2 regions of the Bradyrhizobium sp. McL0615 genome follow, and region 2 is predicted to be linked to the other one. Evidence: predicted binding sites of a transcription regulator. Region 2 holds the regulator's gene; the other holds the start of a gene.

Region 1 (4,415 bases), 2.8 Mb from region 2:
TCAAGGGCACCACGACCGGGCTTGAACTGCTGCTCAACATCGTCGCCATGCTCTTGGTACTGGTGGCGCTGGTTTATCTCGCCAATGCCATCCTCGGCCTGTTGCCCGAGATCGGCGGCGCCAAAATTTCGCTGCAGCGCCTGCTGGGCTACCTGATGGCGCCGGTATGCTGGCTGATGGGCCTGCCCTGGCCGCAAGCGGTCACGGCGGGAAGCCTGATGGGCATCAAGACCATCCTCAACGAGCTGATCGCCTATGTCGAACTGTCAAAGCTCGGCCTGGACGCACTCGATCCGCGCTCGCGGCTGATCATGCTCTATGCGATGTGCGGCTTCGCCAACTTCGCCAGCCTCGGTATCATGATCGGCGGCCTCGGCACCATGGCGCCCGAGCGGCGCGAGGAGATCAATGCGCTCGGGCTGAAGTCGATTGTATCAGGCACGCTGACGACATGCCTGATGGGATCGATCGTGGGGGTGTTGACGTAACGCTCTCTCCGTCGTTCCGGAGCGACGCGTCAGCGTCGAACTCTGGTGCGCAATTGCGCACCAAAGAACCTCGAGATTCCGGGTTCGTCCTTCGGACGCCCCGGAATGACGGCGGGGGTTAGAACGACGGCGAGATCAACTCGCCAATTCCACCGTCTTGAACTCCGCCGGCAAGATCACTTCCAGCAGTTCGACGTCGTCGGAATAATCCATGATCAGATGCTTGATGCGCGGCGGCTGGGTCCAGGCGCTGCCTTCCTTCATCAGCGTCTCGCCTTGCCCTTCCATGTAGGTCTTCACCCAGCCCTTGAGCACGTAGACCATCTGGAATTCGACGTCGTGGTAGTGCAGTTTTGAAACTTCCGCCGGATTGCACGGACCAATCAAGCGGATCACATGCGCCTGCGCCAACCCGTGGGAGGCTTCCGCGATGCCGAGGTCGCGGTATTGCGCGTAGGCACGCAAGCCATCGGCTTTGAAATCCTCCTCGCGGTGATGGCTGATCGCGATGCGCTGCTTCGGTCGAACCTTCTTGACTGGCTTGGGCTTGACCGCTGCAACGCCCCTCGCCTTCGACGTGACGGTCTTGCGGGCTGAGGATTTGGCTGCCGTCTTGTGGCCGGACCATTTCTTCTTCACGGCGGGCTGCGCCGCGGCGCGCGACGCGACTTTCTTCTTGGCCATGGGTGCCTCCCTTTCTTGTTTGTGGCTGGAGGCTAACACAGAATTTTTTTCGTAGGGTGGGCAAAGCGAAGCGTGCCCACCTTGTGTCAGACCTCATCCTGAGAAGCCGCGCAGCGGCGTCTCGAAGGATGAATGGCACCAGCGGGGCCTCATGGTTCGAGACGGCGCTTCGCGCCTCCTCACCATGAGGAGCCGCACTTTCAATGCAGCCTGAACACGCCATCCACCGCGCGCAGCTCGGCGGGCTTGATCAGCCTGGAATGCGCGACCGTGACGGAAAACAGCGGGCCATCAAGCTTTTCCTGCCAGAAAGCGAGGAAATCCTTCAGCGCCGGGAATTTCGGAAACAGATCGTAATTCTGCCAGACATAGGTCTGCAGCAACGAGGGATGATCCGGCATCCGATACAGGATTTGCGCCGTCGTCAGCCCATAACCCAGCACCTGCTTCCGGAAGTCGTCGGAAGCAACTCCAACCCGCGACACCATGCCAAACCTCCATTGCTGGAAGCGCATTTCACGTGGTGGCCACACACCGAGCCACCCCGGCGGAGATGCGCTCACATGAGAGAAATGTGACGCACGATACCAACCCATCACAAGCCTAAATGTTTAACGGTCTGTTGAAAAAGGGCGCGTTAGCAGCAGCTTACCGCACGTGCTAATACGGGGTCCGCGACCCCGTCCGCCGAATTAATCATGATTAACGAAATTGGCAGGCGTCATATTTGAGTGCCAATTTTTCTGCTAGAAGCCCTTGTCCCCCGAACAAGACTGGCCTAAATCAGCCGCAGCCGTGCTGGCACTCGCCCGCCCGGACTGCCAAAATTTCCAATTCTGATAACATCTTCAGAAACTTAGGAGGACTGCATGAAATTCCGTCCGCTTCACGACCGCGTCGTGGTCAAGCGCATCGACGCCGAAGAGAAGACCGCTGGCGGCATCATCATTCCGGACAGTGCCAAGGAAAAGCCCTCGCAGGGCGAAATCACCGCCGTCGGCCCGGGTGGCCGCGACGAAGCCGGCAAGCTGATCCCGATCGACCTCAAGGTCGGCGACCGCGTGCTGTTCGGCAAGTGGTCGGGCACCGAGGTCAAGATCGACGGTGAAGATCTCCTGATCATGAAGGAGAGCGACATCATGGGCGTGCTCGACGTCCCCGCCGGCAGCAAGAAGAAAGCTGCCTAAGCACTTCGCCTGCCACGCTCACCCTGAGGAGCGCCGCAAGGCGCCTCCCCGACAGGGTGAGAACCAAGCATCAACTCAGGGAAATCCAATATGTCAGCTAAAGAAGTCAAATTCGGCGTAGATGCCCGCGACCGCATGCTGCGCGGCGTGGACATTCTCGCCAACGCCGTCAAGGTCACGCTCGGTCCGAAGGGCCGCAACGTCGTGCTCGACAAGTCGTTCGGCGCTCCCCGCATCACCAAGGACGGCGTCACCGTCGCCAAGGAGATCGAGCTCGAGGACAAGTTCGAGAACATGGGCGCGCAGATGGTGCGCGAAGTCGCCTCCAAGTCCGCGGACGCTGCCGGCGACGGCACCACCACCGCGACCGTTCTGGCGGCTGCGATCGTCCGTGAAGGCGCCAAGTCGGTTGCCGCCGGCATGAACCCGATGGACCTGAAGCGCGGTATCGACCTGGCGGTGGAAGCCGTTGTCGCCGACCTCGTCAAGAACTCCAAGAAGGTCACCTCGAACGAGGAAATCGCCCAGGTCGGCACCATCTCCGCCAACGGCGACGCCGAAATCGGCAAGTTCCTGGCCGACGCCATGAAGAAGGTCGGCAACGAGGGCGTCATCACGGTTGAGGAAGCCAAGTCGCTCGAGACCGAACTCGACGTCGTCGAGGGCATGCAGTTCGACCGCGGCTACATCTCGCCCTACTTCGTCACCAACGCCGACAAGATGCGCGTTGAAATGGACGACGCCTACATCCTGATCAACGAGAAGAAGCTCTCCTCGCTGAACGAACTGCTGCCGCTGCTCGAAGCCGTGGTGCAGACCGGCAAGCCGCTGGTCATCGTCGCGGAAGACGTTGAAGGCGAAGCGCTCGCCACCCTCGTCGTCAACCGTCTGCGTGGCGGCCTCAAGGTTGCTGCCGTGAAGGCTCCGGGCTTCGGCGATCGCCGCAAGGCCATGCTGCAGGACATCGCGGTTCTGACCGGTGGTCAGGCGATCTCGGAAGATCTCGGCATCAAGCTCGAGAACGTCACCCTGCAGATGCTCGGCCGCGCCAAGAAGGTGATGATCGACAAGGAAAACACCACCATCGTCAACGGTGCCGGCAAAAAGGCCGACATCGAGGCGCGCGTTCAGCAGATCAAGGCGCAGATCGAGGAAACCACCTCGGACTACGACCGTGAGAAGCTGCAGGAGCGTCTGGCCAAGCTCGCGGGCGGCGTCGCCGTGATCCGCGTCGGCGGTGCGACCGAAGTCGAGGTGAAGGAGCGCAAGGATCGCGTGGATGACGCGATGCATGCGACCCGTGCGGCGGTTGAAGAAGGCATCGTGCCGGGCGGCGGCGTCGCCCTGCTGCGCGCCTCCGAGCAGCTCAAGCGCATCAAGACCCAGAACGACGACCAGAAGACCGGCGTCGAGATCGTGCGCAAGGCGCTGTCCGCGCCGGCCCGCCAGATCGCGATCAACGCAGGTGAAGACGGCTCCGTCATCGTCGGCAAGATCCTCGAGAAGGAGCAGTACAATTACGGCTTCGACTCGCAGACCGGCGAATACGGCAACCTGGTCTCCAAGGGCATCATCGACCCGACCAAGGTGGTTCGTGCGGCGATCCAGAATGCGGCCTCGGTCGCGGCTCTCCTGATCACCACCGAAGCCATGATCGCCGAACTGCCGAAGAAGGCCGGCGCAGGCGGTGGCGGTATGCCCCCGGGCGGCGGCATGGGCGGCATGGATTTCTGATCCAGCCACTCAGGCGATACCAAAGGAATGCAAAACCCCGGCAGCGATGCCGGGGTTTTTTGTGTCAGCGGACCATCAAGCCGAACCGCTCGGGACGATTTGCTGTAGCTCCGCTCGGACCCGATGCACGAGAGAAAAAGATCAACCCCACACGGCCGATGAGATTCTCGAACGGCACGTAACCGACCATCGAGAGCATGCGGCTGTCAGCTGAATATTCGCGATTGTCCCCCAGGACGAAAAAACATCCCTCCGGCACCTTGAAGACACTGGTATTGTACACGGGGCTTTTATAGGCACAGCCAAGCACCTCATAGCTCTT
Region 2 (4,415 bases):
GCACCGAGGGCGCTTCGCTGTCGAAGGACCTCGCGATCCCGCATGCCGGGCTGGTCATCCGCAAGGGCTTTAACAAGAACGTCGACAGCTACTCGGCCTTCACCGAGGCCGACGGCAAGACCACGACGGGGCTCGCCGCTTACCTAACGGCGCGCAAGGTGAAGCGGGTGTTCCTCGCCGGCCTCGCCACCGACTTCTGCGTGGCATGGAGCGCACTCGACGCGCGCAAGGCGGGCTTCGAAACCTATGTGATCGAGGACGCCTGCCGCGGCATCGACACCCAGGGCTCGCTCGCCAAAGCCTGGACCGACATGACCAAGGCCGGCGTCAAGCGGATCAAGTCGGACGATATCGCGGCGTAGGGGACGGAAAGCGACACTGATAACCCTCGCCCTGAGGAGCGCGCCTGCGCGCGTCTCGAAGGATGAAGGCCAAGATGCATCAGCGGGGCCTTCATGGTTCGCCTGGCGATGCAATGCATCGTCCAGAGACGGCGCTTGCGCGCCTCCTCACCATGAGGGTCTGCCGTTTACACCGCGTGTCAGTTGGTGACGTCGGCCGCCGGCGCCGCCTTCGCGCCGCCCTTGGACACGGCGACCAGCGCCGGGCGCAGTACGCGCTCGCCGATCATGAAGCCGGCCTGCACGACCTGAACCACCGTCCCGGATGGAACGGACGGATCGGGCACTTCGTACATCGCCTGCTGGAAGTTGGGATCGAACTTCTCACCCGACGGATCGAACTTCTTGACGCCGTTCTTCTCCAGCGTGTTGAGCAGCGAACGCTCGGTCAGCTCGACGCCCTCGATGAAGGCCTTGAGGCCGGGATCGGCGGTCTCCTTGGCCTCGGCCGGAATGGCGTCCAGCGCGCGCTGTAGATTGTCGGCGATATCGAGAATGTCGCGTGCGAACCCGGTGATGCCGTAGGCGCGCGCATCGGCGACTTCCTTGGCGGTGCGCTTGCGCAGGTTTTCCATCTCCGCCAGCGTGCGCAGCATCTTGTCGCGCGACTCGGTCGCTTCCTTGACCAACAGCTCGATCGACCCTTCCTCGGGATCGTCAGGCATGATGTAGGGTTTTGAGACCACGGGCTCGCCGGTCTGGGCCGGTTTCACATCGTCGGTCGGCCGGTTTGGATCGGTCATAAGACTGCCTTCTCAAAAAACGGTTCTGGTTCGATGGGGATTTGCTGGGCCGGATATCGTGCTTTAGTGGCCGAAAATCAAGCGCAACCACACCGGATTGGGGTCAATTTGGGGCGGATTGGCCGCCCAGCATCCGGCTGACGATCCGGGCAGCGTAATCCACCGTCGGGATCACCCTGGCATAGTTCAGCCGGGTCGGCCCGATCACGCCGAGAACGCCGACGATGCGGCCTGCGGCGTCGCTATAGGGGGCGATGATGGTGGAGGAACCGGACAGCGAGAACAGCTTGTTCTCCGATCCGATAAAAATCCGCACCCCTTCGGCGCGCTCGGCCCGCCCCAACAGATCGATCACGCCGCGCTTGGTCTCGAGATCGTCGAACAGCGACTTGACGCGTTCGAGATCCTCCAGCGCGTGCAGGTCTTCGAGCAGATTGGCATGGCCGCGCACGATCAACTGCCGGTCGTCATTGTCGCCGCCGGACCAGCTTGCGATGCCGGCCGCGATCACCTTCTGCGTCAATTGATCGAGTTCGACGCGGCTCTGCGTCAGCGCGGTTTCGAGCTCTAACCGCGCTTCCGCAAGCGTCCGCCCGCGAATCCGAGAATTGAGGAAGTTGGTCGCTTCGGTCAGCGCCGAGGAGGGAACGCCGGGCGGCAGCGCCAGCACGCGGTTTTCGACCTGGCCGTCTTCGCCGACCAGCACCACCAGTGCGCGCTCCGGCTCCAGCCGCACGAATTCGATATGTTTTAGCCGCGAATTGGATTTGGCGGTCAGCACCACGGCGGCGGCGCGGGTCAGGCCGGAGAGCCGCGTCAGCGCTTCGCCGAGCGCTGCCTCGACCGATTGCGCGCGCCCGACGGAAGCGAGCTGACTCTGGATCGATTCCCGTTCCGGTTCGGTAAGGTCTCCGATCTGCATCAGGGCGTCGACGAAGAAGCGCAAGCCCAGTTCCGTAGGCAGCCGCCCGGCAGACGTATGTGGCGCATAGATCAGCCCGAGGTGCTCGAGGTCCGACATCACGTTGCGCACCGACGCCGGCGACAGCGGCATCGCTATCAGACGAGAGATATTGCGCGAGCCGACGGGTTCGCCGGTCGCGAGATAACTCTCGACGATTTGACGAAAAATGTCGCGTGACCGCTCGTTGAGCTGGGCGAGCCCGGCATGCGGCGCGATCAGGCCAATCGGATCGTGGTGGGCCACTATTTAACTCCTCACACCCGCCTAATCTGTCGATCCGGCGGGCCAATGACAAGCATGCATTAGTCCCTGAAACGAGGCCAAAAGGCCTTGCCGCTGCGCACGCCCCCTCCTACAAGCACCGCGAACGCATTTTCGCTCGATTTCGAAAGGATTTCCCATGCGGCCAAGCCGCCGTGCGCCCGATCAGCTGCGCCCCGTCTCGCTGGAACGCGGCGTGGTCAAATACGCCGAAGGTTCCTGCATGGTGAAATTCGGCGACACCCAGGTGCTGGTCACGGCCACGCTGGAAGAACGGCTGCCGCCGTGGCTGAAGGGCCAGGGCCGTGGCTGGGTCACCGCCGAATACGGCATGCTGCCGCGCGCCACGCTGGAACGCACCCGCCGCGAGGCCGCCGCCGGCAAGCAGGGCGGCCGCACCGTCGAGATCCAGCGATTGATCGGGCGTTCGCTCCGCGCAGCCGTCGACCTCGAAGCGCTCGGCGAGCGCCAGATCACGGTCGATTGCGACGTGATCCAGGCCGATGGTGGCACCCGCACCGCCTCGATCACCGGCGCCTGGGTGGCGCTGGCGGACTGCATCTCGTGGATGAAGAGCCGCAACATGATCAAGGCCAACGTGCTGCGCGACAATGTCGCCGCGATCTCCTGCGGCATCTACAAGGGAACGCCGGTATTGGACCTCGACTATGCCGAGGATTCCGAGGCCGACACCGACGCCAATTTCGTCATGACCGGCGACGGCCGCATCATCGAGGTGCAGGGCACCGCCGAGAAGACGCCGTTCTCGCAGGACGAGTTCCTCGCGTTGATGGAACTGGCGCGCAAGGGTGTCGCGCGTCTGGTGGACTTGCAGAAACTGGCCGTCGCGTAGTCTGATTGCGCATGCACCGTCGAATCACAGGCCGGCTCGTGATCGCGACCCACAATCCCGGCAAGCTTGCCGAAATGCGGGAATTGCTGGCGCCGCATGGCGTCGAGGCCGTTTCCGCTGGCGAACTGGGCCTCGGCGAGCCCGAGGAAACCGGCCAGACATTTCGGGCCAATGCCGCGCTCAAAGCGATCGCAGCCGCGAAAGCCGCGCAACTGCCGGCCTTTGCCGACGATTCCGGCCTCGTGGTCGACGCGCTGGATGGCGCCCCCGGCATCTACTCGGCGCGCTGGGCCGGCGAGGCCAAGGATTTCATGGCGGCGATGAGCCGGATCGAGCGCCTGCTGCAGGAGCGTGGCGCGACCACGCCCGACAAGCGCAAGGCGCATTTCGTCTCGGCCCTTTGCGTCGCCTGGCCCGACGGCCATCTCGAAGAGGTCGAGGCCCGCGTCGATGGAACTTTGGTCTGGCCGCCGCGCGGCACCGCCGGTTTCGGCTATGATCCGGCGTTCCTGCCCGACGGGCACACGCGGACCTTTGGCGAGATGACCTCGATCGAGAAACACGGCCTGCCGCCGCTCGGCCTCGGCCTGTCGCACCGGGCGCGCGCCTTCGTCAAACTGGCGGAGATCTGCCTTGGGTAGCGCCGAACGCCAATACCCGAAGCGAGCAGCCTTCGGTGTCTACGTGCACTGGCCGTTCTGCCTGTCGAAATGTCCGTATTGCGATTTCAACAGCCACGTCCGCCACGCGCCGATCGACGAAGAAAGATTTTCCCGCGCGTTTGCGCGCGAGATCGAAACCACAGCGGCGCGCGCGCCTGATCGAACCGTCACGTCGATCTTTCTCGGCGGCGGCACGCCGTCGCTGATGCAGCCGCAAACCGTAGGCTCCATCCTGGATTCGATCGGCAAGCACTGGCGCGTTGCCGACAATGTCGAGGTGACGCTGGAGGCCAATCCGACCAGCGTGGAGGCAACAAGGTTTCGCGGCTATCGCGCAGCCGGCGTCAATCGCGTCTCGCTCGGCGTGCAGGCGCTCGATGACGCTTCGCTGAAGGCGCTCGGACGATTGCACAGCGCGCGCGAAGCGCTGGATGCGGTCGCGATCGCGCGCACCGCGTTCGACCGTTACTCGTTCGACCTGATCTACGCCCGCCCCGACCAGACCCCGCAGATGTGGGCCGACGAATTGAA

Evidence for each region. Region 2 encodes HrcA, which represses chaperone genes, less so after heat shock. Its sites were predicted from a motif close to GTTAGCACTCNCNNNNNGNGAGTGCTAAC; they were not measured.
Region 1: ACPPVP_RS30050 (co-chaperone GroES) is a predicted target of HrcA. The motif match lies at 1,970-1,998, and genes of this name have one in related genera.

What each region holds. Positions count from the first base shown of each region.
Region 1 is NZ_CP188254.1:6,225,532-6,229,946, forward strand. Features, by position in the region: gene ACPPVP_RS30035 (NupC/NupG family nucleoside CNT transporter) at 1-488, shown strand, start outside; gene ACPPVP_RS30040 (cupin domain-containing protein) at 624-1,172, opposite strand; gene ACPPVP_RS30045 (usg protein) at 1,373-1,660, opposite strand; gene ACPPVP_RS30050 (co-chaperone GroES) at 2,042-2,359, shown strand; gene groL (chaperonin GroEL) at 2,450-4,093, shown strand; gene lepB (signal peptidase I) at 4,158-4,415, opposite strand, start outside.
Region 2 is NZ_CP188254.1:193,895-198,309, forward strand. Features, by position in the region: gene pncA (bifunctional nicotinamidase/pyrazinamidase) at 1-362, shown strand, start outside; gene grpE (nucleotide exchange factor GrpE) at 542-1,144, opposite strand; gene hrcA (heat-inducible transcriptional repressor HrcA) at 1,248-2,351, opposite strand; gene rph (ribonuclease PH) at 2,509-3,222, shown strand; gene rdgB (RdgB/HAM1 family non-canonical purine NTP pyrophosphatase) at 3,234-3,863, shown strand; gene hemW (radical SAM family heme chaperone HemW) at 3,856-4,415, shown strand, end outside.